DNA from 3 places in the Kitasatospora sp. NPDC091257 genome. Region 2 is predicted to be linked to each of the others. Evidence: predicted binding sites of a transcription regulator. Region 2 holds the regulator's gene; each other region holds the start of a gene.
The links. The regulator HrcA, encoded in region 2, represses chaperone genes, less so after heat shock. The targets are predictions, from matches to a motif close to TTNGCACTCNGNNNNNCNGAGTGCNAA.
Positions count from the first base shown of each region.

Region 1: the regulator HrcA is predicted to act here: its motif matches at 1,603-1,629, upstream of groES (co-chaperone GroES).
Region 3: the regulator HrcA is predicted to act here: its motif matches at 2,574-2,600, upstream of groL (chaperonin GroEL).

Region 1 is NZ_JBIVVI010000127.1:1,127-11,246, forward strand. It holds gene ACIQOV_RS08750 (SAM-dependent methyltransferase) at 1-932, opposite strand, end outside; gene ACIQOV_RS08755 (hypothetical protein) at 974-1,303, opposite strand; gene groES (co-chaperone GroES) at 1,770-2,075, shown strand; gene groL (chaperonin GroEL) at 2,192-3,817, shown strand; gene ACIQOV_RS08770 (LysR family transcriptional regulator) at 3,950-4,948, shown strand; gene ACIQOV_RS08775 (WhiB family transcriptional regulator) at 5,048-5,374, opposite strand; gene ACIQOV_RS08780 (response regulator transcription factor) at 5,937-6,548, shown strand; gene shbA (RNA polymerase sigma factor ShbA) at 7,046-7,603, shown strand; gene guaB (IMP dehydrogenase) at 7,898-9,400, shown strand; partial or broken gene ACIQOV_RS08795 (GuaB3 family IMP dehydrogenase-related protein) at 9,642-10,120, shown strand, end outside.
Region 2 is NZ_JBIVVI010000158.1:755-10,159, forward strand. It holds gene dnaJ (molecular chaperone DnaJ) at 1-421, opposite strand, end outside; gene hrcA (heat-inducible transcriptional repressor HrcA) at 497-1,531, opposite strand; gene htpX (zinc metalloprotease HtpX) at 1,821-2,741, shown strand; gene ACIQOV_RS10295 (hypothetical protein) at 2,774-3,358, shown strand; gene ACIQOV_RS10300 (DUF3097 domain-containing protein) at 3,390-4,217, shown strand; gene ACIQOV_RS10305 (Uma2 family endonuclease) at 4,224-4,781, opposite strand; gene hemW (radical SAM family heme chaperone HemW) at 4,822-6,051, opposite strand; gene ACIQOV_RS10315 (AMP-dependent synthetase/ligase) at 6,109-8,031, opposite strand; gene ACIQOV_RS10320 (ABC transporter ATP-binding protein) at 8,338-9,405, shown strand, end outside.
Region 3 is NZ_JBIVVI010000217.1:1,087-9,349, forward strand. It holds gene ACIQOV_RS13115 (hypothetical protein) at 1-109, shown strand, start outside; gene ACIQOV_RS13120 (hypothetical protein) at 116-289, opposite strand; gene ACIQOV_RS13125 (hypothetical protein) at 311-667, opposite strand; gene groL (chaperonin GroEL) at 797-2,419, opposite strand; gene ACIQOV_RS13135 (cold-shock protein) at 2,741-2,944, opposite strand; gene ACIQOV_RS13140 (ubiquitin-like small modifier protein 1) at 3,482-3,760, opposite strand; gene thrC (threonine synthase) at 3,796-5,076, opposite strand; SAM riboswitch class I at 5,093-5,229, opposite strand; gene ACIQOV_RS13150 (glucosyl-3-phosphoglycerate synthase) at 5,341-6,378, shown strand; gene ACIQOV_RS13155 (trehalose-6-phosphate synthase) at 6,417-7,883, shown strand; partial or broken gene otsB (trehalose-phosphatase) at 7,870-8,263, opposite strand, start outside.

The DNA.
Region 1 (10,120 bases), on a different contig from region 2:
TCGTCCGAGGTCAGGTAGGCGATCTTCGGGTCGATCAGCCGGCCGCCCACCCGCCCGGCCACCTCGGCCACCAGGTGGGCCCGGATCACCGCGCCGTCCGGCTCGTACAGGTACCGCCCGACCGGGCCGGCCGGCGGGTCGGGCAGGTCGCCGCCGGTCAGGCTGGCGCCCTGCGGCAGCAGGGTGGCGCGGTGCGGGCTCGCGGCCCTGGTGCCGAACCAGAGCACCGCCTCCTTGACGTCACCGTGGTCGGAGACCCACTCGGCCTCGGCGTCCCGGGGCACGGCCTCGTGCGGGATGCCCGGCGCGACCTTCAGCGCGCCGATCGGGGTCCGCCGGCCGGCCTCGATCGCCCAGGAGAGCGGTGGGGCGTACGCCTCCGGGTCGAACACCCGGCCGCGCGAGGTGCGCCGGGCCGGGTCGGTGAACACCGCGTCGTAGCCGGTGACGTCCACCTCGGCGACGTCCGCGCAGCGCACCTCGACCAGCTCGGACAGGCCCAGGGCGGCGGCGTTGGCCGCGGTGGCGGCGCAGGCCGCCGGGTCCTTGTCGACGGCCAGCACCTCGATGCCCGCCCGGGCCAGCGCCAGCACGTCCCCGCCGATGCCGCAGCACAGGTCCGCCAGCCGTCGGACGCCCAGCGCGGCGAACCGCTGCGCCCGCCACTCGGCCACGCTGCGCCGGGTGGACTGCTCGACCCCGTTGGGCGTGAAGTACATCAGGTCGGCGTCCGCCCCGAACTTCGCCCGCGCCCGCTGCCGCAGCCGCGCCTGCCCGAAGGCCGCCGAGACCAGCTCCGCCGGATGCTCCCGGCGCAGGCGGGTCGCCAGCGCCAGCTCCTCCTCGGGGGTGAACTCGCGCAACTCGGCGAGCAGGGCCTGGCCCTCGGGCGTCAGCAGCGGCTGGAGGTTCTCGGTGTCCACGGGGGCCATTCTCGCCGCTCGGCCGGTCGGTGACCGCAGTGGTGCGGCGGTCACCGGCCGATGACGGGGATGCCGGAGGCGAGCCGGCCCACGAGCACGCCCAGCGGTGCTGCGGCCACCGCGGCGTACGGCGTGATCCGGTAGCCGAGCCGTCGGGTGCCCCGGAAGGTCAGGGTCAGCAGCACGAGCAGGACCACGACGCCGAAGACGTCCAGGGCCACGGTCCCGGGGCCGTACAGGGCGAGCAGCTTCAGCACGTTGAGCACGAGCGATCCGAGGAACACCGCGACGGCGGTCACCGCGAGCACCACCGCGGCGAGCACCAGGTCCGCCGCCCAGTGGATCCGCGGCGGCTCGGACGGGGCGGCCGGTCGGCTCACCGGAGCGCCCCCGGGAGGAGCGGCAGCGCGGGCGGGGCGTCCTTCGCGCCGGAGGGGTCGACGCGTACCGGGGTGTCGGTCATGGCAGGAGTCTGCCCGAGGGAGTGCCGCCCGTACAGGTGAACGGCAGTACGGCCCCCAGCAGGGGCGGCGCCGGCGCGGCGAGGGCGGCGTCCCTGGGCCGGGACGGGCCGGGACGCACCGGGATCGAGGTCATGGCAGGAGTCTGCGGGGGCCGGGCCGGGGCGCACATGAGTGCGGCTGCTCATCCGCGGAACCGGGGCCCCCAGGGCGCGTCGTTGGCACTCTGGTTGACTGAGTGCTAACACGGCCCTATGGTCGTCCTTGGCACTCTCCACCGGGAGAGTGCTAACGCGACGACGTGTGTCTGACCCCCGCGACGGCAGGCCCGCAGGATCGCCCTACCCGTTAGAAAACCCCGTAATCTCCGAAGGGGAGCTCGGACGTGACCACCAGCAGCAAGGTTGCCATCAAGCCGCTCGAGGACCGCATTGTGGTCCAGCCGCTCGACGCCGAGACCACCACGGCCTCCGGCCTGGTTATCCCGGACACCGCCAAGGAGAAGCCCCAGGAGGGCGTCGTTCTGGCCGTCGGCCCGGGCCGCTTCGAGGACGGCCAGCGTCTGCCGCTCGACGTCGCCGTGGGTGACATCGTCCTGTACTCGAAGTACGGCGGCACCGAGGTGAAGTACCAGGGCGAGGAGTACCTGGTGCTCTCCGCCCGCGACGTCCTCGCGATCATCGAGAAGTAAGACGTTCCGACCCGCCCCGGATCCGTGTCCCAAGTGACAGGGGCCCGGGGCGTGGTTGTTGGTTCACGTAGTTCGGCGGCCGGTGGGCCGGCCGCAGCCCCGAGGGAATAGGGAACATGGCGAAGATCCTGCAGTTCGACGAGGACGCCCGCCGCTCGCTGGAGCGCGGTGTCAACAAGCTGGCCGACACCGTCAAGGTGACCATCGGCCCCAAGGGCCGCAACGTCGTCATCGACAAGAAGTTCGGCGCCCCGACCATCACCAACGACGGTGTCACCATCGCCCGCGAGGTCGAGCTGGACGACCCGTACGAGAACCTTGGCGCGCAGCTCGTCAAGGAGGTCGCCACCAAGACCAACGACGTCGCGGGTGACGGCACCACCACCGCCACCGTGCTGGCCCAGGCCCTGGTCAACGAGGGTCTGCGCAACGTCGCCGCCGGTGCCGGCCCGGCCGCCCTGAAGAAGGGCATCGACAAGGCCGTCGCCGCCGTCTCCGAGCACCTGCTCTCGATCGCCCGCGAGATCGAGGGCAAGGACGACGTCGCCGCCGTCGCGTCCCTCTCCGCCCAGGACACCCAGGTCGGCGAGCTGATCGCCGAGGCGATCGACAAGGTCGGCAAGGACGGTGTCATCACCGTCGAGGAGTCGAACACCTTCGGCGTGGAGCTGGACTTCACCGAGGGCATGCAGTTCGACAAGGGCTACCTGTCGCCGTATTTCGTCACCGACGCGGAGCGGCAGGAGGCGGTCCTGGAGGACCCGTACATCCTGATCAACCAGGGCAAGATCTCCTCCATCCAGGAGCTGCTGCCGCTGCTGGAGAAGATCCTCCAGGGCGGTGCCTCCAAGCCGCTGCTGATCATCGCCGAGGACGTCGACGGCGAGGCGCTGTCGACCCTGGTGGTCAACAAGATCCGCGGCACCTTCAACGCCGTCGCCGTCAAGGCCCCGGGCTTCGGCGACCGCCGCAAGGCGATCCTCGGCGACCTGGCCGTCCTGACCGGCGGCACGGTCATCTCCGAGGAGGTCGGCCTCAAGCTCGACCAGGTCGGCCTGGACGTGCTGGGCACCGCCCGCCGCGTGACCATCACCAAGGACGAGACCACCGTCGTCGACGGCGCCGGTGACTCCGAGGCCGTGGCCGGCCGCGTCGCCCAGATCAAGGGCGAGATCGCCGCGACCGACTCCGACTGGGACCGCGAGAAGCTGCAGGAGCGCCTGGCCAAGCTGGCCGGCGGCGTCTGCGTCATCAAGGTCGGCGCCGCCACCGAGGTGGAGCTGAAGGAGCGCAAGCACCGCCTGGAGGACGCCATCTCGGCGACCCGTGCCGCGGTCGAGGAGGGCATCGTCGCCGGCGGTGGCGCCTCCCTGGTCCACGCCGCCAAGGTGCTGGACGGTGGCCTGGGCCTGTCGGGCGACGAGGCGACCGGTGTCGCGGTCGTCCGCAAGGCGCTGCACGAGCCGCTGCGCTGGATCGCCCAGAACGCCGGCCTGGAGGGCTACGTCATCACCTCCAAGGTCTCCGAGCTGGAGGCCGGCCAGGGCTACAACGCCGCCACCGGCGAGTACGGCGACCTGGTGAAGGCCGGCGTCATCGACCCGGTCAAGGTCACCCGCTCCGCCCTGGAGAACGCCGCCTCGATCGCCTCCCTGCTTCTCACCACCGAGACCCTCGTGGTGGAGAAGAAGGAGGAGGAGGCCGACAACGGTCACGGCCACGGCCACGGCCACTCGCACTGAGGCTCCGACGCCTGACCGGAGGCCCGGTCCGCGCCCCGCGAGGGGTGGCGGGCCGGGCCTCCGGCGTTCACCTTCACCGTTCAACTATCAGTAGAATTTTGCAGAATGCAAAGATTGCCTTATAACTGAGGCATGATCGAGGCCCGCCATCTGCGCGTCCTGCGTGCCGTCGCCCGCACCGGCTCCTTCTCCGCCGCCGCCCGCGAGCTGGGGTGTACGCAGCCCGCCATCAGCCAGCAGATGAAGGCGCTGGAGAAGTCGGTGGACACCCCGCTGGTGGTCCGCTCGGGCCGCGGGATGCAGCTCAGCGAGGCCGGCCGGGTCCTGCTCAAGCATGCCACCGGAATCCTGGCCGGGCTCTCGGCCGCCGAGGAGGAGGTGGCCGCGATCGCCGGGCTGCGGGCCGGGCGGGTGCGGCTGGTCTCCTTCCCGACCGCGAGCTCCACCCTGGTGCCGCCCGCGGTCGCCCGCCTGCGGGACGGCCATCCGGGGGTGCGCGTGTCGCTGGTCGAGGCGGAGCCGCCGGAGTCGCTGGCGATGCTGCGCGGCGGCGAGTGCGAGATCGCGCTGGCCTTCCGCTACCCGCAGTCCGACGGCGCCGTCGCGCTCCCGGCGCCGGCCCACGGCACGCCGCGCGAGGCCCGGGCCGAGGCCAATCTGGAGGCGCAGCAGCTGACCGCGGGGTCCGACTGGTCCGATCTGGTGGTCACCCCGCTGCTGGACGACCCGCTGGTGGGCCTGCTGCCCGCCGGCCACGGGCTGGCGGGGCGGGGCGGCGCGGTCGGGCTGGCCGAGCTGGCGGGGGAGCAGTGGATCGCCGGCTGCCCGCAGTGCCGGGGGCACCTGGTGGAGCTGTGCGCCGGGGCGGGCTTCGAGCCGCGGATCGACTTCGCGACGGACGACTACCCGGCGGTGGTCGGCCTGGTGGCGGCCGGGCTGGGGGTGGCGGTGCTGCCCCGGCTGGCGCTCCGGTCGGTGCGTCCTGACGGCGTGTCGACGGTGCCGGTGCACACGGCCTCCGGGGCGCCCGCGGTGCGCCAGGTGGTCGCGCTGACCCTGCCGGACCTGGCGGAGGTGCCGGCCGTGGCGCTGATGCTGGAGCGGCTGGCGGGGGCGGCCGCCGATCGCTGACGGTGGGTGACGGGACCGCGGGGGTCCGGTACGTAGGGTGAGCCAGAAGGCTGAAGCGCCGCGAAGGAACGTTTCTTCACGGCGCTCACGGAGTCGGGTCTAGCGCTGGGCGACCGCCGGCGGGGCCAGCGGGACCTCGATCAGTCGGTGCCGCGAGCGCCCCAGCATCTCCTCGCGCTCGTCCTCGGTCATCCCGCCCCAGACGCCGTACGGCTCACGGACCGCCAGCGCGTGCGCCGCGCACTCGGCGATCACCGGGCAGCGCATGCAGACCTCCTTGGCGCTGGCCTCGCGCGAACTGCGCGCGGCCCCGCGCTCGCCCTCGGGGTGGAAGAAGAGCGAGCTGTCCACGCCACGGCAGGCTGCGGAGAGCTGCCAGTCCCAGAGGTCCGCGTTGGGACCGGGGAGGCGGGAGAAATCTGCCATGGCTCATTCCCTTCAGAGGCTGTCGGCCGTCGGCCGGGCGTTCGGCGGGGCTGCTGCCGAGCGGTGCGGCGGGGCTTCGATGCACTGGTGTGGACACCTGGAAATATGACTTAAGGCAACTCCATGGACAAGTCACCCACACACTGGCACAACAGTCAATGACCATACGAAAGCTATAAAAACGGGCATAGTGGGCAAGGGCTCCGCCGGGCGCGGGCGTGGCAATCGGGTGGCCGACGGGCGCGCGACGTGCCGAATCGGTGTGCGGGTCGTACGCCCACCGCGCGCGAGCTGCGCAAAAGTGCGGCGTGTGCACCGCGATGCGGCTGATCGGTAATGGGTTGGCCACGTACAGTGGTGGAGATGGCCCCGAAGGCCGTAACTCATTCGAGTGACGGTCGTTGGAAGTGCGGAGGCGGTTAGCGGGCGCCGGACGTCGGGAACGATCGCGGGCAGGTTGGGGCGATCAGGACGGAGTCTGTCGCCGATCGGCCGTGTCGGAGAGGTTCGTACCAGCCAGGAGGCTCAACGTGACGCGGATCAGCTGCGGAGGACGACGGTCATGACTTCCGTTCTCGTTTGCGACGATTCCCCGCTCGCCCGCGAGGCGCTTCGCCGCGCGGTCGCGACCGTACCCGGTGTGGACCGGGTCACCACCGCGACGAACGGGGAGGAGGTCCTCCGCCGCTGGGTGGCCGACCGCTCCGATCTCGTTCTGATGGACGTCCGGATGCCCGGCCTCGGCGGGGTCGAGACGGTCCGGCGGCTGCTGTCCGCCGACCCCGGCGCGCGGATCATCATGCTCACCGTCGCCGAGGACCTCGACGGCGTCGCGCTCGCGGTGGCCGCCGGCGCCCGCGGGTACCTGCACAAGGACGCCTCGCGCGCCGAGCTGCGGGCCACCGTCACCCAGGCCCTCGCCGACCCGACCTGGCGGCTCGCCCCGCGCCGGCTGCGCAGCCCCGACATGGGCGCGGCACCGACGCTGACGGCGCGTGAGATCCAGGTGCTGGAGGGCATGAGCCACGGCCGCAGCAATGCCGAGATCGGCCGTGAACTGTTCCTCTCCGAGGACACCGTCAAGACCCACGCCCGACGGCTGTTCAAGAAGCTCGGGGCCTCCGACCGGGCGCACGCGGTGGCGCTGGGTTTCCGCTGGGGCCTGGTCCGCTGACCACCGGCGGCGCCGCCGGGTGCGGCGTGCCGCCGGCGGTTCCCGGAGCGGGTGCCGCACAGGCGTGTGACGTTACGGTCCCGAGGTTGCACCATGGAGGAGTGGAGCACCTCGGGGACCAGCGGACAGGCACTGCGGCGAACCACACGGCCGCAGGACACTCGGCGGACGGCGCGACGGACGGGACCACCACCGATCGCGGCGGGGCGGGAGGCGGCACGGTGCAGGAGGGGCCGGTGGTGCGGGGCACGCCCTACGGTGCCGCAGCGCATAACGTTCCGGTGCACAACTCCGGACGCGGTGCCGCGTTTTCCCGCTCGACCAGGCACCATGGACCGATGCGCGACGACGTCGCCGGTACGGCCGGCCAGGCGGACCCGGCGGAGGCCGAGCCCTCCGGTCCGGGCCGTGATCCGTCGTACGCCGACCCCGACGGTCCCGTCGGCCTGACCGGCCCGGACCGCCCGCCGGTGCTCGGCACGGGCGGCTCGCCGCTGATGGGCGAACTGGTCGCGGCCGCGGTCCGCGGCGAGGGCCCGGCGATCGACGCGCTGCTCGCCTACGTCCACCCGCTGGCGCTGCGGTACTGCCGCGCCCGGCTGGTCCGGCTGCCCGGCGGGGCCCGGCACCACGTGGACGACGTCGCGCAGGAGGTCTGCGTGGCCGTGCTCTGCGCGCTGCCCCGGTACAAGGACCAGGGGCGTCCGTTCGAGGCCTTCGTGTACGGGATCGCCGCGCACAAGATCGCCGACCTCCAGCGGGCCGCGATGCGCGGACCCGGCTCGACCGTCGTGCCGCAGGACGACCTGCCCGAGGTGCCGGACGAGGCGCTCGGCCCCGAGGAGCAGGCGCTGCTGAGCAGCGACGCCGCCTGGGCGAAGGAACTCCTCTCCAACCTGCCGGCCCGTCAGCGCGAGCTGGTGCTGCTGCGGGTGGCCGCCGGGCTGTCGGCGGAGGAGACCGGCGAGGTGCTCGGGATGTCGCCCGGCGCCGTCCGGGTCGCCCAGCACCGGGCGCTCAGCCGGCTGCGGGCCCTCGCGGAGGAGTCCTCCTGATCGGGTCCCCCGATCCGGCGGCCCGTCCCGATCCGCACTCTTTCCACCGTTTCCGGGCGGAATGAGCCACGGGGCCGGGTTGTTGTCAAGGGCACACGAGGACACATTCGCGGTGCCAGTACCATGGGGTATCGGCGCCTGGGCGGGTTGCCAAAGTTTGACGGGTGCGCTCTGGGTCCCCTTGGAGGATCCTCCCATTGCATCCGGCTTCGGCGGTCTGCGCGAGTGAGCGATGAATGCGCCCCCACCCTCGGGCGTGAGCGGATAAGGCCGGCCACGGAAGGTACCCCCCAAATGTCTTACAACGCCGCAGGCGTACCCGAGAAGTTCGCGATGCTCGGGCTCACGTACGACGACGTGCTGCTGCTGCCCGGGGCCTCCGAGGTGCTGCCGAACCAGGTGGACACCTCCTCGCGGGTCTCCCGGAACGTGCGCGTCAACATCCCGCTGCTGTCCGCGGCGATGGACAAGGTGACCGAGTCGCGCATGGCCATCGCCATGGCCCGCCAGGGCGGCGTCGGCGTGCTGCACCGCAACCTGTCGGTCGAGGACCAGGCCAACCAGGTCGACCTGGTCAAGCGCTCCGAGTCCGGCATGGTCACCGACCCGATCACGGTCGGCCCGGAGACCACCCTGGCCGAGGCCGACGCGCTGTGCGCCAAGTTCCGCATCTCCGGCGTGCCGATCGCCGACGAGGCCGGCAAGCTGCTCGGCATCGTCACCAACCGCGACATGGCCTTCGAGTCGGACCGCAGCCGCCAGGTCCGCGAGATCATGACCCCGATGCCGCTGATCACCGGCAAGGTCGGCATCTCCGGGGTGGACGCGATGGCCCTGCTGCGCCGCCACAAGATCGAGAAGCTGCCGCTGGTCGACGACGAGGGCCGGATCAAGGGCCTGATCACCGTCAAGGACTTCGTCAAGGCCGAGCAGTACCCGAACGCGGCCAAGGACGCCGAGGGCCGGCTGCTGGTCGGCGCCGCCGTCGGTGCCAGCGCCGAGGCGTTCGACCGGGCCCAGGCCCTGGTCGAGGCCGGTGCGGACTTCCTGGTGGTGGACACCTCGCACGGCCACAGCCACAACGCGCTGGCCTGGATCGCGAAGATCAAGTCGGCCGTCAGGATCGACGTGGTCGGCGGCAACGTGGCCACCCGGGACGGCGCCCAGGCGCTGATCGACGCCGGCGTGGACGGCGTCAAGGTCGGCGTCGGCCCCGGCTCCATCTGCACCACCCGCGTGGTCGCCGGCATCGGCGTCCCGCAGGTCACCGCCATCTACGAGGCCGCCCAGGCCTGCCTGGCGGCCGGCGTGCCGGTCATCGGCGACGGCGGCCTGCAGTACTCGGGCGACATCGGCAAGGCGCTCGCCGCCGGTGCCGACACCGTGATGCTCGGCTCGCTGCTGGCCGGCTGCGAGGAGTCCCCGGGCGAGCTGATGTTCATCAACGGCAAGCAGTTCAAGTCCTACCGCGGCATGGGCTCGCTCGGCGCCATGCAGTCCCGCGGCCAGGGCCGCTCGTACTCCAAGGACCGCTACTTCCAGGCCGAGGTGGCCTCGGACGACAAGCTCGTCCCCGAGGGCATCGAGGGCCAGGTGCCCTACCGCGGCCCGCTGTCGGCCGTGCTGCACCAGCTCGTCGGCGGTCTGCGCCAGACCATGGGCTACGTCGGCGCCGCCACCGTCGCCGAGATGGAGAGCAAGGGCCGGTTCGTCCGGATCACCTCGGCGGGCCTCAAGGAGAGCCACCCGCACGACATCCAGATGACCGTCGAGGCGCCGAACTACTCGGCCCGCTGACCCGCTGAACCCCCGAAGGGCCCGCTGCCGCACCGCGGCGACGGGCCCTTCGGGCTGCCCGGGGTGCGGTCGGTGTGCGTCGGGGGTGCGGCCCGGGGGCGCGGCTCCGGGCGCGGCCGGAGGCGTCCGGGGCGTGTCCGGGCCGTGGGCCGTCGGGGCGGGACCAGCGGCAGTACGGGATACTGGGGTGCGGCCGGGGTGACCCGGCGCGGGCATGAGCAACAAAGCAGAAGGGCTCGAAGTGACTGAGATCGAGATCGGGCGAGGCAAGCGCGGCCGACGGGCGTACGCCTTCGACGACATCGCCGTCGTCCCCAGCCGCCGTACCCGGGACCCGAAGGAGGTCTCGATCGCCTGGCAGATCGACGCGTACCGCTTCGAGCTGCCGTTCCTGGCCGCCCCGATGGACAGCGTGGTCTCGCCGCAGCAGGCCATCCAGATCGGCCGCCTCGGCGGTCTGGGCGTGCTGAACCTCGAAGGCCTGTGGACCCGCTACGAGGACCCGCAGCCGCTGCTGGACGAGATCGCCGCGATCACCGACGAGTCCACCGCGACCCGCCGCCTCCAGGAGATCTACGCGGCGCCGATCCGCGCCGAGCTGATCAAGCAGCGGATCCAGGAGGTCCGCGACTCCGGTGTGGTCACCGCCGCCGCGCTCTCGCCGCAGCGCACCGCCGAGTTCTCCAAGGCCGTGGTCGACGCCGGCGTCGACGTCTTCGT
Region 2 (9,405 bases):
CGGTGTCGACCTGGAGTTCCTTGGTGGTGCCGAACGCGGCCTCCTCCAGGGTGATCTCCAGCCGGATCATGGCGTCCTGGCCGCGGCGGGTGCGCGAGCGCGGGCCGCGCTGGCCGGCCGCGGCGCCGAAGAAGGCGTCCATGATGTCGGAGAAGCCGAAGCCCGCCGCGCCGGCGCCGAAGCCGCCGGCACCGCCGCCGCCCGGGGACAGCGGGTCCCCGCCGAGGTCGTAGACCTGACGCTTCTGCGGGTCGGAGAGCACCTCGTAGGCGGCGTTGATCTCCTTGAACCGCTCCTGCGTCTTCGGGTCCGGGTTGACGTCCGGGTGCAGTTCGCGTGCCAGGCGCCGGAACGCCTTCTTGATCTCGTCCTGCCCCGCATCCCGTCGGACGCCGAGTACCGCGTAGTAGTCCGTGGCCACCAAATGCTCCGCTTGTTCCGCCTGTAGTAGTGCTGCGACTGGACGCCACCGTTGAAATTCTAACGGTGGCCCTTGCTAGGACTCGGCCAGGATCTGGCCCACGTACCGCGCCACCGCTCGCACCGCCCCCATTGTGCCGGGGTAGTCCATCCGGGTCGGACCGATCACACCCAGTTTCGCCACGCTCTCGTCGCCCGAACCGTAGCCGACCGAAACGATCGAGGTGGAATTCAGCCCTTCATAGGCGTTCTCCCGCCCGATCCGGACCGTCATCGCGGCGTCCGCGGTCTCACCCAGGAGGCGGAGCAGGATGACCTGCTCCTCCAGGGCCTCCAGCACCGGCTGGATGGTGAGCGGGAAGTCGTGCCCGAAACGGGTCAGGTTGGCCGTGCCGGCCAGCATGATCCGCTCCTCGTTCTGCTCGGCGAGCGTCTCGAACAGGGTCGCCAGGACCGTGCTGACCGTCGGCCGGTCGGCCTGTTCGAACAGCGCCGGCAGCTCCTCCAGCAGCCCCGGGACCTCCGGGAGGCGCCGGCCGGCGGCTCTCGCGTTGATCCGGGCCCGCAGGTCCGCCAGCACCGTCTCGCCGACCGAGCCCGGGCAGTCGACCATCCGCTGCTCGACCCGGCCGGTGTTGGTGATCAGTACCAGCATCACCTTGGCCGGGGCCAGCGCCACCAGCTCGATGTGCCGGACGGTGGAGCGCGTCAGCGAGGGGTACTGCACCACCGCGACCTGCCGGGTCAGCTGGGCGAGCAGCCGCACGGTGCGGGCGACCACGTCGTCCAGGTCGACCGCGCCGTCCAGGAAGTGCCGGATGGCCCGGCGCTCGGGGGCGCTCATCGGCTTGATCTCGGCGAGCTTGTCGACGAAGAGGCGGTACCCCTTGTCGGTCGGGATACGGCCGGCGCTGGTGTGCGGCTGGTGGATGTAGCCCTCCTCCTCCAGCGCCGCCATGTCGTTGCGGACGGTCGCCGGCGAGACCCCGAGGTTGTGCCGTTCCACCAGGGCCTTGGAGCCGACCGGCTCCTCGGTGCCCACGTAGTCCTGCACGATCGCGCGGAGTACGGCGAGCTTGCGTTCGTCCAGCTGGCGGACCTCACCGGCCATGGGGCACGCACCTCCGTCTTCGCACGTTGTCCGACTGTGTCCCTCGCTGCTGCGGGCCGCTCCGGGAGGCCCCCGGTCTTGGCACTCTGAACCTACGAGTGCCAGAACCGTACCTGCCAGTGTAAGGCCCGGGTCCCACGGCAGGAACGGCCCGAGGGGCGTGATCCTCCCCGCAGTTCCGGACACGGCCCGCGGGGCCCCGGCGGTTCGATCCTCCCGGCACCGGGGTGGTGCCGGGAGGCCGTCCGGGTGGCAGCATCGAAAGCGACGGCGAACGGAGGAGCAAGCGATGTCGAGCTCGGGCCAGCACACCCGTTTCGCGCCCGACCGCGGCCTGACCGGCCGCATGGTCGCGACGATGTTCGTGATCGGGTTGCTGTACGTCGGTTTCACCGGCCTGCTGATCGCGCTGCTGCGCGGCGCCTGGCCACTGATCGTCCTGATCTCCGGCGGGCTGTTCGTGGCCCAGTTCTGGTTCAGCGACAAGATCACCGAACGGGCGATGGGCGCCCACCAGGTGTCCCCGGAACAGTTCCCCCAACTCCACGGCACCGTCGACCGGCTCTGCGCCCTGGCCGACATGCCCAAACCGCGGGTGGCGGTCGCCGACAACGACATGCCGAACGCCTTCGCCACCGGCCGCAACCCGCAGAACGCGGTGATCTGCGTGACCACCGGGCTGCTGCGCCGGCTGGAACCGGAGGAACTGGAGGGAGTCCTCGCGCACGAGCTGTCGCACGTCGCCCACCGGGACGTCGCGGTGATGACGATCGCCGGGTTCCTCGGCGTCCTCGCCGGGGCGATGACCCGGATCGCCGTGTACGGCGGTTTCATGGGCGGCGGGCGCAACAACAACGACCAGAACGCCGCCATCCTGGCGCTGATCATCCCGCTGGTGTCGATCGTCGTCTACGCGATCAGCTTCCTGCTCACCCGGCTGCTCTCCCGCTACCGCGAACTGGCCGCCGACCGGGCCGCCGCCCAGCTCACCGGCCGGCCCAGCGCCCTGGCCTCGGCGCTCACCAAGGTGACCGGGCAGATCGCGGCCATCCCCAGCAAGGACCTGCGCCAGGCGCAGCCGTACAACGCCTTCTACTTCGCCCCCGCGCTGAGCGCCCGGGAGGCCGCCTCGCAGCTGTTCTCCACCCACCCCAGCCTGGAGAAGCGGCTGGAGCAGCTGGCGAGGATCTCCGAGCAGCTCGGCCGCTGAACCCGCCGAGCCCCTGACGCGAAAGGACCGCCGTGGGAATCCTGGACACCCTGTTCGGCCGCACCAAGCCCGTCAAACCCGACCTCGACCAGCTGTTCGGCGTGCCGTCCGCCGCGCTCACCCTGGAGGCCGGGGCCGGGTTCACCCCCACCGGGCTCGGCTCGGTCTGCTTCGCGGCCGTCGAGGGTGCGGCCTTCGTCCAGGTCGAGCAGCAGGTCCGGGCCCTGCTGGACGCCGACACCGAGCGCGGCGGCGTCCCGGTGGAGGCCTCCAAGGACGACTACGGCTACTCCTGGCTGCTCGCCCGGCACCGGCCCGAGGAGCTGCCGGAGCTGGTCAACGACCTGCACGCGGTCAACAGCGAGCTGGAGGCGAACGGCTTCGGGCCGCAGCTGCTCTGCTCGCTGGTCGGCTTCCGCGATCCGCAGGGGCGGTCGCTGGCCCTGGTCTACCTCTACAAGCGCGGGACGTTCTACCCCTTCGCCCCGATGCCCGGCGGCGGGGAGAAGCGCAACAGCCCACTGGAGCTGCAGGTCAACGCGATGCTGGGGAACGACCTGCGGCTGGAGAAGGACCTGAGCCGCTGGTTCCCGGTCTGGGGCGCGCCGGGCCTCTGACACACCGTCCGCCGTCCCTATGATCACCCGTATGCGCAGCCGCCAGTACGGACCCGACCTGACCCCGCCGTGGAAGAAGCAGCAGCCCGCCCCGGAGGTGCCCGCCGAGCGGGACCTGGTGGTCGAGGAGGCGGCGACCGGCTTCTGCGGGGCGGTGGTGCGCTGCGAGAAGACCGCCGAGGGGTTCACCGTCACCCTGGAGGACCGGTTCGGCAAGCACCGGGTGTTCCCGCTGGTGCCGCGCGGCTTCCTGCTGGAGGGCCGGGCCGTCACCCTGGTCCGCCCGGCCGGCCCGGCTCCCGCCCGGACGCCGGGCCGCACCGCCTCCGGCTCCGTCGCCGTCCCGAACGCCCGCGCCCGGGTCGCCCGCGAGTCCCGGATCTACGTCGAGGGCCGGCACGACGCCGAGCTGGTCGAGCGGGTCTGGGGCGACGACCTGCGGACCGAGGGCGTCGTCGTCGAGTACCTGCGCGGCATCGACGACCTGCCCGCGATCGTCGCCGACTTCGCCCCCGGCCCCGGCCGCCGCCTCGGCGTCCTGGTCGACCACCTGCTGCCGGGGACGAAGGAGCACCGCATCGCCGCCCAGGTCACCGGCGACTCGGTGCTGGTCGCCGGCCACCCCTACATCGACATCTGGCAGGCCGTGAAGCCCTCCAGCGTGGGCATCCCCGGCTGGCCCGCCGTCCCGCGGGGCGAGGACTGGAAGGAGGGCACCTGCCGCCGCCTCGGCTGGCCGGTGGACACCCCGGCGGCCTGGAAGCACATCCTGTCGAAGGTGAACAGCTACAGGGACCTTGAGCCCGAACTGCTGGGCCGGGTGGAGGAGCTGATCGACTTCACGGCCCTGCCGGAGTGAGGCCGGTCAGACGTATTTCTGAAAGTCCGTGGTGTCCAGATTGATTTCAAGCAGCTCGATGGGGACGGGCTCGCCGAACTTACTGGTCCGCTCGGACATGTACCTCGGGAGACCGGAGCCGGGCTCCTGACCCAACTCGGTCAGCAGCACACACACTCCCTTGATCGGGTCGACGATCAGATACGCGGGGACAGTGCCCTCGGCATAGAGCTCCCGCTTGGTCCGGTAGTCGCGGTCGACACTGGTCTTCGACACCACCTCGACCACCAGGGAGACCGCCGGCGACGGCAGTAGCCGTCCGTGCTCCTCGACCGCCCCGCGTTCGAAGACGACCAGGTCGGGCTGAGGTTCGCTGGCCTGGCCGGGGATCCCCAGGTCCTGCGTGGTGAGAGGGCGCCACCGACCGTACGGAAGCTGGTGCTGAATCGCCAGGACGATGAGGTTGTGGACCATGTCAGGCCCGGCCATCATCACGATTTCCCCCCTGATGAGCTCGGCCTTGACGCCTTCCGGCACCTCCAGGTTCTCGAAGATCCCGGTCATCCGATCATCGATGGCGGTCATGGCGCTCTCCCTCCGACGGCTGACACCACGTTAACGACAATCAGTCCACCAGGTCACGTACCACCGCGTCGGCCAACAGCCGTCCCTGCAAGGTCAGTGCGGCGCGGCCCTGCTCGTAGGGACCGGCGGCGAGGAGGCCGTCGGCGAGGTGCCGGTCCGCCGCCTTGCGGCCGGTGTCGGCGAGCAGGTCGAGGGGGATGCCGTCGACCAGGCGCAGCTCCAGGAGGATGCGCTCGACGCGGCGGTCCTCCTCGGCCAGCACCTCGCGGGCCAGCGCCGGGGTGCGCTGCTCGGCGAGGGCCTGGGCGTAGGCGGCGGGGTGCTTGGCGTTCCACCAGCGGACGCCGCCGACGTGGCTGTGGGCGCCGGGGCCGGCGCCCCACCAGTCGGCGCCGGTCCAGTACAGCTCGTTGTGGCGGCAGCGGCCCTCGGGGGCGGTGGCCCAGTTGGAGACCTCGTACCAGGAGTAGCCGGCGGCGGCGAGCGCCTCCTCGGCGATCAGGTAGCGGTCGGCGTGCACGTCGTCGTCGATCATCGGCAGTTCGCCGCGCTTGACCCGGGCGGCGAGCCGGGTGCCCTCCTCGACGATCAGCGAGTACGCGGAGACGTGGTCGGGCCCGGCGCCGATGGCGGCGTCCAGGGAGGCCCGCCAGTCGTCGTCGGACTCGCCGGGGGTGCCGTAGATGAGGTCGAGGTTGACGTGCTCGAAGCCGGCCGCGCGGGCCTCGGCCACGCAGGCCTCGGGGCGGCCCGGGGTGTGGTGGCGGTCGAGCAGCTTCAGGACGTGCGGGCGGGCGCTCTGCATGCCGAAGGAGAGCCGGTTGTAGCCGCCCTCCCGCAGTTCGGCCAGGTACGCCGGGTCGACCGACTCCGGGTTGGCCTCGGTGGTGACCTCGGCGTCCTCGGCGAGCCCGAACTCCTCGCGGATCGCGGCGAGCATCTTCACCAGGTCGCGGGCGGGCAGCAGGGTCGGGGTGCCGCCGCCGAGGAAGACGGTCCGCACCGGGAGGTCCGTGTCCCCCAGCACCTTCCGGGCGAGGCGGATCTCGGCGACCACGTTGTCCGCGTACGTGTCCTGCGAGGCGACCGCCCCGGAGGAGCGCAGCTCGGTGGCGGTGTAGGTGTTGAAGTCGCAGTAGCCGCAGCGGCTGGCGCAGTACGGGACGTGCAGGTAGAAGCCGAACGGCCGGTCGCCCAGCCCGTCGAGGGCGTGCGCGGGCAGGGAACCGTCGGACGGCACCGGATCGCCGTCGGGGAGTGCGGAGGGCATGAGCCCATTGTCCCGTACGGCGCACCCGTTCGGGTGAGCCGTACGGGGCGGGGCGGCTCAGGCCTCGTTGGCGCCCGCGTACATGGCCGCCACGGCGTCCGCGTAGGTCCGCTCGACCACCGGGCGCTTGATCTTCAGGCTCGGGGTGAGCTCGCCGTGCTCGATGTCCAGGTCGCGCGGCAGCAGGTGGAACTTCTTGATCGTCTGCCAGCGCTGGAGGTCGGCGTTGACCCGCTTGACGAAGCCCTCGATCAGCTGGTGCACGGCCGGCTCGGCGGCCAGTTCGGCGTAGCTCTTGCCGGCCAGGCCGCGCTCGGCGGCCCACGGCAGGAGGACCGCCTCGTCCAGGCCGATCAGCGCGGTGCAGAAGTTGCGGCCGTTGCCGATCACCAGGATGTTGCTGACGAACGGGCAGACCGCCTTGAACTTGCCCTCGACCTCGCTGGGCGCCACGTACTTGCCGCCGGAGGTCTTGAACAGGTCCTTCTTGCGGTCGGTGATCCGCAGGAAGCCGTCCGGGGTGAGCTCACCGATGTCCTCGGTGTGGAACCAGCCGTCCGACTCCAGCACCTCGGCGGTCTTCTCCGGCAGGTTGTGGTAGCCGCGCATGACGCCCGGGCCGCGCAGCAGGATCTCGCCGTCCTCGGCGATCCGCACCTCGGTGCCGGGCAGCGGGCGGCCCACCGTGCCGATCCGCACGTCCTCCGCGCGGTTGACGCAGGAGCCGGCGCTGGTCTCGCTCAGGCCGTAGCCCTCCAGGATCGGCACGCCGGCGCCGATGAAGAAGTAGCCGATCTCCGGGGCGAGCGCGGCGCTGCCGGAGACCGCACCGCGCAGCCGGCCGCCGAAGGCCGCCCGGATCTTCGCGTACACCAGCTTGTCGGCGAGCGCGTGCTGCGCCCGCAGGCCCAGCGGGGCCGTCTCGGTGCCGGTGGCCACCCGGCTCTCCTGGACCGCCCGGGCGTGCTCGCGGGCGACCTTGGCCGCCCACAGGAAGATCTTGTACTTGGCGCCGCCCTCGGCCCGGGCCTTGCCCGCGATGCCGTTGTAGACCTTCTCGAAGATGCGCGGGGCCGAGGCCATGATGGTCGGCCGGATCACCGGCAGGTTGTGGATGATCCGGTCCACCCGGCCGTCCACCGCCATCACGTGCCCGGTGGCGATCTGCCCGGAGATCAGCGTCTTGCCGAACACGTGCGACAGCGGCAGCCACATGAACTGCACGTCGTCGGGGCCCAGCAGTCCGCTGGCCTCCTGCGCCCGGCCCTCGTACGCCCAGCAGTCGTGCACCAGGCGCACGCCCTTGGGGCGGCCGGTGGTTCCGGAGGTGTAGATGAGGGTGGCCAGCTGCTCCTTGTCGAGCCCGTCGACGGCCTTCTCCACCGCGTCCGGGTGCTCCGCCAGGTACCGGGCGCCGCGCTCCTCCAGCTCCGCGAGGGTGAGCAGCTCCAGGCCGGCGCTCTCGGGGGCCTCGGCGGGCGCGTCGAAGAGGATCACGGTGCGCAGCTCGGGCAGCTGGTCGAGCTGCTCGACGGCCTTGGCCAGCTGGGCCGCGTTCTCGGCGAACAGCGCCCGGGAACCGGAGTCGGAGAGGATGAACGCCGTCTCGTCCGCGTTGGTGCTCGGGTAGACGGTGGTGATCGCGGCGCCCGCGCACATGGCGCCGAGGTCGGCGACGATCCATTCCAGCCGGGTCGAGGAGGCCAGGGCCACCCGGTCCTCGGGGTGGATGCCGAGTGCCATCAGGCCGGCGGCCACGGCCTTGACCCGGGTCGCGGTCTGCGCCCAGGTGAGCGAACGCCACTGCTCGGCGCCGGGCGCGCCGTCGGCGGCCTGCTCGTCCACGGGCGAGGGGTAGCGGTAGGCCTCGGCGTTCGGGGTCAGGGCGACCCGCTCCAGGAACAGGTGGGCGACGGAGGCCGGACGCCCGGCGACGAGGTCGGACCTGCCGGAGCCGATCAGGGACTGCGCGGAACTCAACGAGGACCTCCGGGGGCGGGTGGCCGTCTGGATTGTCGCGGCGTCCGTGGGGGCGGTCGCCGGGCCCCGGTTCACCTGAACGGTACCGGTCAGTAACAAAGGGGCAATCAGCAGCCTAGGGGGAAACCGGTCATTCCGTAAGAGGGCAGCGCCCGACGGCACGCCCCCGCGCCACCGGTGCCGGACCCGTCCGTTCGGCAAAGGCCCGGCAAACCTCCGGCTCCCGCACGCCGAATGACCTGTACGACGCTACAGAACACGGAGAATTGGGGTGCGAACCCGACCGGCGACGACAAGAGTGTGCTAGTGCTGATCAGATTGCTGAGGGCGTACCTGCGCCCGTACTCCCGACCGATCACCCTGCTGGTACTGCTCCAGCTGGTGTCCACCCTCGCGGCGCTCTACCTGCCGACGCTCAACGCCGACATCATCGACGACGGCGTGGTCAAGGGCGACACCGGCTACATCCTGCGCGTCGGCGGGGTGATGATCGCCGTCACCGTCCTCCAGGCCCTGTGCTCGGTCGGCGCCGTCTTCATCGGCGCGCGCACCGCCATGGCCTTCGGCCGGGACGTCCGCGCCGCCGTCTTCGACCGGGTGCAGAGCTTCTCCGCCCGCGAGGTCGGCCAGTTCGGCGCCCCTTCGCTGATCACCCGGACCACCAACGACGTCCAGCAGGTCCAGATGCTCGCCCTGATGAGCTTCACGCTCATGGTCGCCGCGCCGATCATGTGCGTCGGCGGCATCATCATGGCGCTCAACCAGGACGTCCCGCTGTCCGGCCTGCTGCTCGCCGTCATCCCCGCGCTCGGCGTCGTCGTGGTCCTGCTGGTCCGCGCGCTGCGCCCCCGGTTCCGCAGCATGCAGGAGCGGATCGACACCGTGAACCGGGTCCTGCGCGAGCAGATCACCGGCATCCGGGTCATCCGCGCCTTCGTCAAGGACGACCAGGAGCAGGCCCGCTTCGCCGACGCCAACGAGGACCTCACCCAGGTCGCCCGCCAGGTCGGCCGGCTGATGTCCATCATGTTCCCCACCGTCATGCTGGTGGTGAACGTCTCCAGCGTCGCCGTGCTCTGGTTCGGCGCCCACCGCATCGACAGCGGCGCCATGGAGATCGGCGCGCTCACCGCGTTCCTCTCCTACCTGATGCAGATCCTGATGAGCGTCATGATGGCCACCTTCATGTTCATGATGGTGCCGCGCGCCGAGGTCTGCGCCGAACGCATCGAGGAGGTCCTCGGCACCCACAGCAGCGTCGTCCCGCCCACCGAGCCCGTCCAGAAGGTGCTGCGCCGCGGCAACCTGGAACTGCGCGACGTCGACTTCCGCTACCCCGGCGCCGAGGCCTCGGTGCTGCGCGCCATCGACCTC
Region 3 (8,263 bases), on a different contig from region 2:
CCTGCGCCACCTGCTCGCCCTGCCCGCGCTCTACCGCACCCCCGCCGCCCGCGAGCGCTTCACGGCCGCCGCGCGGACCAATCTGACGGCCGAACTCGGCGCCCTCTGACGCCCGTCAGCCCCGCCGCGCGAGCACCCGGTCCGCGGCGGCCATTCCCGCCAGCACCGCGGGCAGGCGACCCACCACGGCCCACCACGCGTCCTGGTCGGCCCCCGACAGCTCCACCGCGGCCCACCACAGCCCGAGCCCGCAGCACCCGCCCGCCGCACCCCACACCCAGCGCCTCATGCCGCCACCGTACGCACGGGTCTACCCGAGCTTCCCCACGGGTGCCACCACCGCGCCCTGCTTGCCGCACACCCAGTGCGGGTCCGGCCCCAGCTCGGGTTCCACGCCCAGGGCGTGCGGGTCCCCGTCGGCCGCGCAGTCGGCGCACAGCGGCCAGCGCCCGTACGCCTCCAGCAGCGCGTCCTGGACGTCCTGGGCGACCAGCCCGAGCACGTACTCGGTGCCGTCCGGCCACTGCTCCAGCCACCAGCGGCGGTGCGTCACGGCCTGCTCCACCAGCGAGACGACGGCGGCGTCCGCCACGTCCCGCGCGGTGAGGTCGGCCAGGATCAGTGCCCGTGCGTTGTGCAGGGCGGTCTCGATGTCGTCAGCAGCCATCCGTCCATTCTCCGTCGACACGTCCGGAACACCGAAACGACCGGAACGCCGAAACGCCGTGTGGGCGGCCCCCCGAAGGGAACCGCCCACACGGACGAGGTCCAACCGATCCGATCGAAACGATCAGGATCAGAAGTCCATGTCACCGCCCGGCATGCCGCCGCCGGCGGCCGCGGCGGCCTTCTCCGGCTTGTCGGCGATGACGGCCTCGGTGGTGAGGAACAGCGCCGCGATGGAGGCGGCGTTCTGCAGCGCGGAGCGGGTGACCTTGGCCGGGTCGATGATGCCCTCGGCGATCAGGTCGACGTAGGTGTTGGTGGCCGCGTTCAGGCCGTGACCGGCGGGGAGGTTGCGCACCTTCTCCACCACGACGCCACCCTCCAGGCCGGCGTTGGTCGCGATCTGCTTGATCGGGGCCTCCAGCGCGACCTTGACGATGTTGGCACCGGTGGCCTCGTCGCCGTCCAGCTCCAGCTTGTCGAAGGCGACACCGGCCTGCAGCAGGGCGACGCCACCACCGGCGACGATGCCCTCCTCGACGGCGGCCTTGGCGTTGCGGACGGCGTCCTCGATGCGGTGCTTGCGCTCCTTGAGCTCCACCTCGGTGGCCGCGCCGGCCTTGATGACGGCCACGCCGCCGGCCAGCTTGGCGAGGCGCTCCTGGAGCTTCTCGCGGTCGTAGTCCGAGTCGCTGTTCTCGATCTCGGCGCGGATCTGGTTGACGCGGCCCGCGACCTGCTCGCTGTCGCCGCCACCGTCGACGATGGTGGTCTCGTCCTTGGTGATGACCACCTTGCGGGCGGTGCCCAGCAGGTCGATGCCGGCGTTCTCCAGCTTGAGGCCGACCTCCTCGGAGATGACGGTGCCACCGGTGAGGATGGCGATGTCGCCGAGCATGGCCTTGCGGCGGTCACCGAAGCCCGGGGCCTTGACGGCGACGGACTTGAAGGTGCCACGGATCTTGTTCACGACCAGGGTCGACAGGGCCTCGCCCTCGACGTCCTCGGCGATGATGACCAGCGGCTTGCCGCTCTGCATGACCTTCTCCAGCAGCGGGAGCAGGTCCTTGACCGAGCCGATCTTGGAGTTGGCGATGAGGATGTACGGGTCCTCGAACGTCGCCTCCATGCGCTCCAGGTCGGTGGCGAAGTAGGCGGAGATGTAGCCCTTGTCGAAGCGCATGCCCTCGGTGAGCTCAAGCTCCAGACCGAAGGTGTTGCTCTCCTCGACGGTGATGACGCCTTCCTTGCCGACCTTGTCCATGGCCTCGGCGATCAGCTCGCCGATCTGGGTGTCGGCGGCCGAGATGGAGGCGGTGGAGGCGATCTGCTCCTTGGTCTCCACGTCCTTGGCCTGGGCCAGCAGCTGGTCGGAGACGGCGGCGACGGCCTTCTCGATGCCGCGCTTCAGGGCCATCGGGTTGGCGCCGGCGGCGACGTTGCGCAGACCCTCGCGAACCAGGGCCTGGGCGAGCACGGTGGCGGTGGTGGTGCCGTCACCCGCGACGTCGTCCGTCTTCTTGGCGACCTCCTTGACGAGCTCCGCACCGATCTTCTCGTACGGGTCCTCGAGCTCGATCTCCTTGGCGATGGAGACACCGTCGTTGGTGATCGTGGGGGCGCCCCACTTCTTCTCCAGCACGACGTTGCGGCCCTTGGGGCCGAGCGTGACCTTCACCGCGTCGGCGAGCTGGTTCATGCCACGCTCAAGGCCGCGGCGAGCTTCCTCATCAAAGGCGATGATCTTGGCCATCAGAAGTGGTCCTCCGGGACACGGTCGACTGCTCGGACCAAGGGGTGCCCGCGACGGACGGCCCTGGTGCGCGGAGGTCCATTCCCTCCGCTCCCGGGGGCCTCACCGACCCGGTCCGCTGTCACTCTCACACTGTGAGTGCTAACGCCAATGATTAGCACTCCGGGTGGGCGAGTGCAAGCCCAATCGGCAATCCGCGAGCCGCCGCCGGGGCCGCCCGGGAACGCCGACGGGCCCGTGCGACACGAGTCGCACGGGCCCGTCGAGAAGCGAGAGGTCACCAGCCGCAGGGCCGCGCCGAGCTCCTGGGGTCGGAAGGGGTCAGACCGCGGCGCGGACCATGTCCGCCTGCGGGCCCTTCTGTCCCTGAGAGATCTCGAACTCGACCCGCTGGCCCTCCTCGAGGGTGCGGTAGCCGTCCATCTGGATCGCGCTGTAGTGGACGAAGACGTCCGCACCACCGTCGACCGCGATGAAGCCGTAGCCCTTCTCCGCGTTGAACCACTTGACGGTGCCCTGAGCCATTCCGAACTCCCCTAGTGCTGTGCTGGCCCTTCACGCGCCCGCAGGTCGCGGGCCCGGATTGGTTGAAGGCCGGCCCGGGGAACCCCCCCTGGGCGCAGCCGTGCACGCCGCAACCCTCCGTGCAGGACGCCAGGCGGCTTCCGGCGAGCGGGTGATTGCGTCGACCGCCGCTGAATGTATCCGGATCGACGCCCTCTGCAACAGGGCCAACCACCGGTAATTCCGCCTCGATGTCAAGGGACAGGACGGGCCGAATCGGAATAATCTCGGCATTTCACGCCGGACATAGCGGACGAATTACTCAAATGTCCGCGGGAATTCTGACATCCGCCTGACATGTTTCACGGGCCGGTCCCGCCGGCCGGACGCCCCCGGGCCGAGCACTGCGGGGGCCGAAAGGGAAACCCTGTTCCCAACCGAGCCACACTCTACTCCGACTCGACCGGGAAATATTCCGGCCGGAATGCCAGCGGTCGCCCGCGCATACGGGAAACGGAATTCCGTACGCGCGGGCGACCGCTGGTTGGTCGCGAAGGCTCAGCAGCCGCCGGCCACCGCCGGGATGATCGAGATGCCGGCGCCGTCCTCGATCTCGGTCGCCAGGCCCTCGGCGAAACGCACGTCGTCGTCGTTCACGTAGACGTTCACGAAGCGGCGCAGCTTGCCGGTGTCGTCCAGGATGCGGGCCGAGATGCCCGGGTGGTTCTTCTCCAGGTCGGCGACGACCTCGGCCAGGGTGGCACCCTCGGCGGTCACCACGGCGGCACCGTCGGTGTAGGTGCGGAGGATGGTGGGAATGCGGACGTTGGCGCTCATGACTCTCCTTGCGGGGGCGGGGCCGATCGGGTGGTTCAGACGGACGCGAGGCCGGCGGCGCGGAACGAGTCCAGCGTCGGGCGGATGACGGCGGTCATCCCGGCGTCGGAGACGGCGTCCAGGGTCTTCAGGCCGTCGCCGGTGTTGATCGCGACGGTTTCCTTGGCCGGATCCAGCTGCCCGGTCTCGACCAGCTTCTTCAGCACGCCGACGGTCACCCCGCCGGCGGTCTCGGCGAAGATGCCCTCGGTCCGCGCCAGCAGCCGGATCGCCGCCACGACCTCGGCGTCCGTGACGTCCTCCACCGCGCCACCGGTGCGGCGGGCGATGTCCAGCACGTACGGGCCGTCGGCCGGGTTGCCGATCGCCAGCGACTTGGCGATGGTGTCCGGCTTGACCGGCTTGATCACGTCCCGGCCGGCCTTGAACGCGGCCGACACCGGCGAGCAGCCCTCGGCCTGGGCGCCGAAGATCCGGTACGGCCGGTCCTCGACCAGGCCGAGCCTGATCAGCTCCTGGAGGCCCTTGTCGATCTTCGTCAGCTGCGAGCCCGAGGCGATCGGGATCACGATCTGCTCCGGCAGCCGCCAGCCGAGCTGCTCGCAGATCTCGTACGCCAGCGTCTTGGAACCCTCGCCGTAGTACGGCCGCAGGTTCACGTTGACGAAGCCCCAGCCCTCGCCGGCCGAATCGCCGATCAGCTCCGAGCAGAAGCGGTTCACGTCGTCGTAGTTGCCCTCGATGCCGACCAGCTCGCCGCCGTACACCCCGGCCATGACGACCTTGCCCTGCTCCAGGTCGTGCGGGATGAACACGCAGGACCGGAACCCGGCCCGGGCCGCCGCCGCCCCCACCGCGCCGGCCAGGTTGCCGGTGGAGGAGCAGGACAGCGTGGTGTACCCGAACGCCCGGGCCGCCTCGATCGCGCAGGCGACCACCCGGTCCTTGAACGAGTGCGTCGGGTTCCCGGAGTCGTCCTTGACGTGCAGCTGGGCGGTGAAACCGAGCTCCCGGCCCAGGTTGTCCGCCTTCACCAGCGGGGTCCACCCCGGGTTCAGATTGGGCTTCGACGCCACGTCGGCCGGAACCGGCAGCAGCGGCGCGTACCGCCAGATGGACGCCGGACCGGCCTCGATCCGCTTGCGCAGCTCCTCGGCGCCCTCGCTGCCGAACTCGTAGGCGATCTCCAGCGGGCCGAAGCACTCCAGGCAGGCGAAGCTGGGGCCGAGCGGGAAGCGGGTGCCGCACTCGCGACAGGACAGCGCGGCGGCGGGGCCGAGGTCGACGGAAACAGGTGCGGCGGTGTCGATAGCCATGATGGCGAGGCCTCTCTCCTCATCTTCCCCGTGGCACGGTCGCGCCACAGGCCGGAATTGGCACCTGTCCCGCCGGGGCCTGTCGACAGACAGCCGCGCGGGAAGGTTGCCGGGACGTCAACGGGCCGTTCCCTCAGTCCCTCTGGATGAGCTTGTGAAATTGTGGTGATGCTCAACGGCGACCCCGGCGTGCAAAGGTCCGACCGCTGTACGAAGACTGTATCCGAAGGCGTCAATCCTGAACGGGTCCGTCCGCCACGCGAGATGACCCGTCCCACCGACCCCGCCGAGGAGACCTCCGTGCCCGCCGAACCGATTCCCGAGCTCCTCCCGCAGGCGGCGTCCTGGCTGCGCCGCCGCTCCTGGAGCGCGGCCGACCGGCCGGTCCACACCCTCCTCGCCGCCAAGGAACGCACCGGCCGCACCGTCAGCGTGGTCCTCCCCGCCCTGGACGAGGAGGCCACCGTCGGCGACATCGTCCGCACCATCCGCCGCGAGCTGATGGAACGCCTGCCGCTCGTCGACGAACTCGTCGTCGTCGACTCGGGCTCCACCGACGCCACGGCCGCCGTCGCCGCCGAGGCCGGCGCCCGGGTCGAGCACCGCGACGCCGTCCTGCCCCGGCTGCCCGCCGTCCCCGGCAAGGGCGAGGTGCTCTGGCGCTCGCTGCTGGTCACCCGCGGCGACATCGTCTGCTTCGTCGACGCCGACCTGCGCGAATTCGACCCGGCCCTCGTCTCCGGCATCCTCGGCCCGCTGCTGACCGACGAGTCCATCCAACTGGTCAAGGCCATGTACGACCGCCCGCTGGAATCCGAGGGCGCCGTCCTGCCCGCCGGCGGCGGCCGGGTCACCGAACTCGTCGCCCGGCCCCTGCTCAACCTCCACTGGCCGGAACTCGCCGGTTTCGTCCAGCCCCTCGGCGGCGAGTACGCGGCCCGCCGCTCACTGCTCGAACGGCTGCCCTTCCCCACCGGCTACGGCGTCGAACTCGGCCTGCTGGTCGACGCCCTGGAACTGGCCGGTCTGGACGCCCTGGCCCAGGTGGACGTCGGCGTCCGGCACCACCGCCACCAGGACGGCCAGGCCCTCGGCCGGATGGCCGCCACCATCTACCGGACCGCCCTGGAACGCCTCGACCGCACCCACCGCCTCAAGGCCTCCGCCGACCTCGTCCACCCCCAACTCACCCAGTTCACCCGCGACCCGGAAACCCGCGCCTTCACCGCCCACACCCACCCGGTGACCGCCCTGGAACGCCCCCCGATGCACACCGTCCCCGAATACGCGACCCGTCATTGAGGGGTTTGCCGCCCCGAACCCCCGGCAACATCCCAACCATGGGCGATCTCACGACCAACCGTTCGAGCGCGACCGGCACCGCCCCCGTCCTGGTTGCCTCCAACCGGGGACCGGTGTCCTTCAGCACCGCCGACGACGGCACGCTGACCCTGCGCCGCGGCGGCGGCGGACTGGTCTCCGGCCTCTCCGCCATCGCGGACCCGAACGCCGTCTGGGTCTGCGCCGCCCTCAACGACGCCGACCGCAGAGCCGCCGCCGAGGCGCCGCACGGCCGCCTCGACCTGGCCGGCCACGAGGTCGGCGGCCAGGCCGTACGGATGCTGGACATCGACCCGCAGACCTTCGCCCGCGCCTACAACGGCGTCGCCAACTCCACCCTGTGGTTCGTCCACCACCTGCTCTACGCGACCCCCACGGCACCCGCCTTCGACGCCGGCTTCCGCACCGAGTGGGCCGCCTACCGGGCGTACAACGAGGCCTTCGCCGAGGCCCTGGCCGCCGAGGCCGCCCCGAACGCCGCGGTCCTCGTCCAGGACTACCACCTCTCCCTGGTCCCGGCCCTGCTCCGGGCGGCCCGCCCCGACCTGCGGATCGGCCACTTCTCGCACACCCCCTGGGCCCCGCCCGAGTACTACCGGATGCTGCCCGACGACGTCGCCCGGGCCGTCCTCACCGGCATCCTGGGCGCCGACCGGGCCGGCTTCCTGACCGAACGCTGGGCCCGCGCCTTCGCCGCCTGCTGCGAGGACCTCCTGGACGCGACCGTCGACCTCGACGCGCTCACCGTCACCCTCGACGGCCGCACCACGGGCCTCGGCGTCCACGCCCTCGGCGCCGACGCCGACTTCCTGCGCGAACGCGCCCACCGCCCCGACGTCGACGAACGCCTCGCCGCCCTCCGCCGGACCGTCGGCGACCGCCGCACCATCGTCCGGGTCGACCGCACCGAGCTGAGCAAGAACATCGTCCGCGGCCTCCAGGCCTACCGGCACCTGCTCCGCACCCGCCCCGAGTGGCACGACCGGGTGGTGCACATCGCCTTCGCCTACCCCTCCCGCACCGACCTGGCCGAGTACCGCGACTACACGGCCACCGTCCAGCTTCTCGCCGACGAGATCAACGCCGAATTCGCCACCCCCGCCTGGCAGCCGCTGCTCCTCCACGTCGACGACGACTTCCCGCGCTCGCTCGCCGCCTACCGCCTGGCCGACGTCGCCCTGGTCAACCCCATCCGCGACGGCATGAACCTGGTCGCCAAGGAAGTCCCGGTGGTCTCCGACAACGGCTGCGCCCTCGTCCTCTCCCGCGAGGCCGGCGCCCACGCCGAACTCAAGGACGACGCCCTCACCGTCAACCCCTACGACGTCATCGCCACCGCCGACGCCCTCCACGCCGCTCTCACCATGGACCCGAAGGAGCGCGCCGACCGCACCGGGCGCCTGGCCGCGGCGGCCACCGCACTCCCCCCGCAGCAGTGGTTCCTGGACCAGCTCAACGCCCTGTGAGCGCCTCCCCGAGAGCCCCCAGCAGCTCCACCACCCCCTCCGGCCCGGCGACCACCAGATCCGCCCGGTCGGCCAGCTCCCGCACCGGCGCGTCCCCCACCGCACCGGCGCACACCAGCACCCCGGCCACGCCCTCGCCCCGCAGCTTCTCCACCGCGACGAAGGCCGCCACGTCCCCCAGGTCGTCCCCGGCGTAGAGCACCGCACGGGCCCCCCGCTCCCGCAGGAACCCGGTCAGCGCCGCCCCCTTGTCCACCCCCGGCGGCCGCAGCTCCAGCACCAGCCGGCCGGGCTCCACCACCAGCCCGTGCTCGGCCGCCAGGTCCCCCACCGGCGCCCGCAGCAGCTGCAGCGCCTCCTCCGGCGCCGCCGTCCGCCGG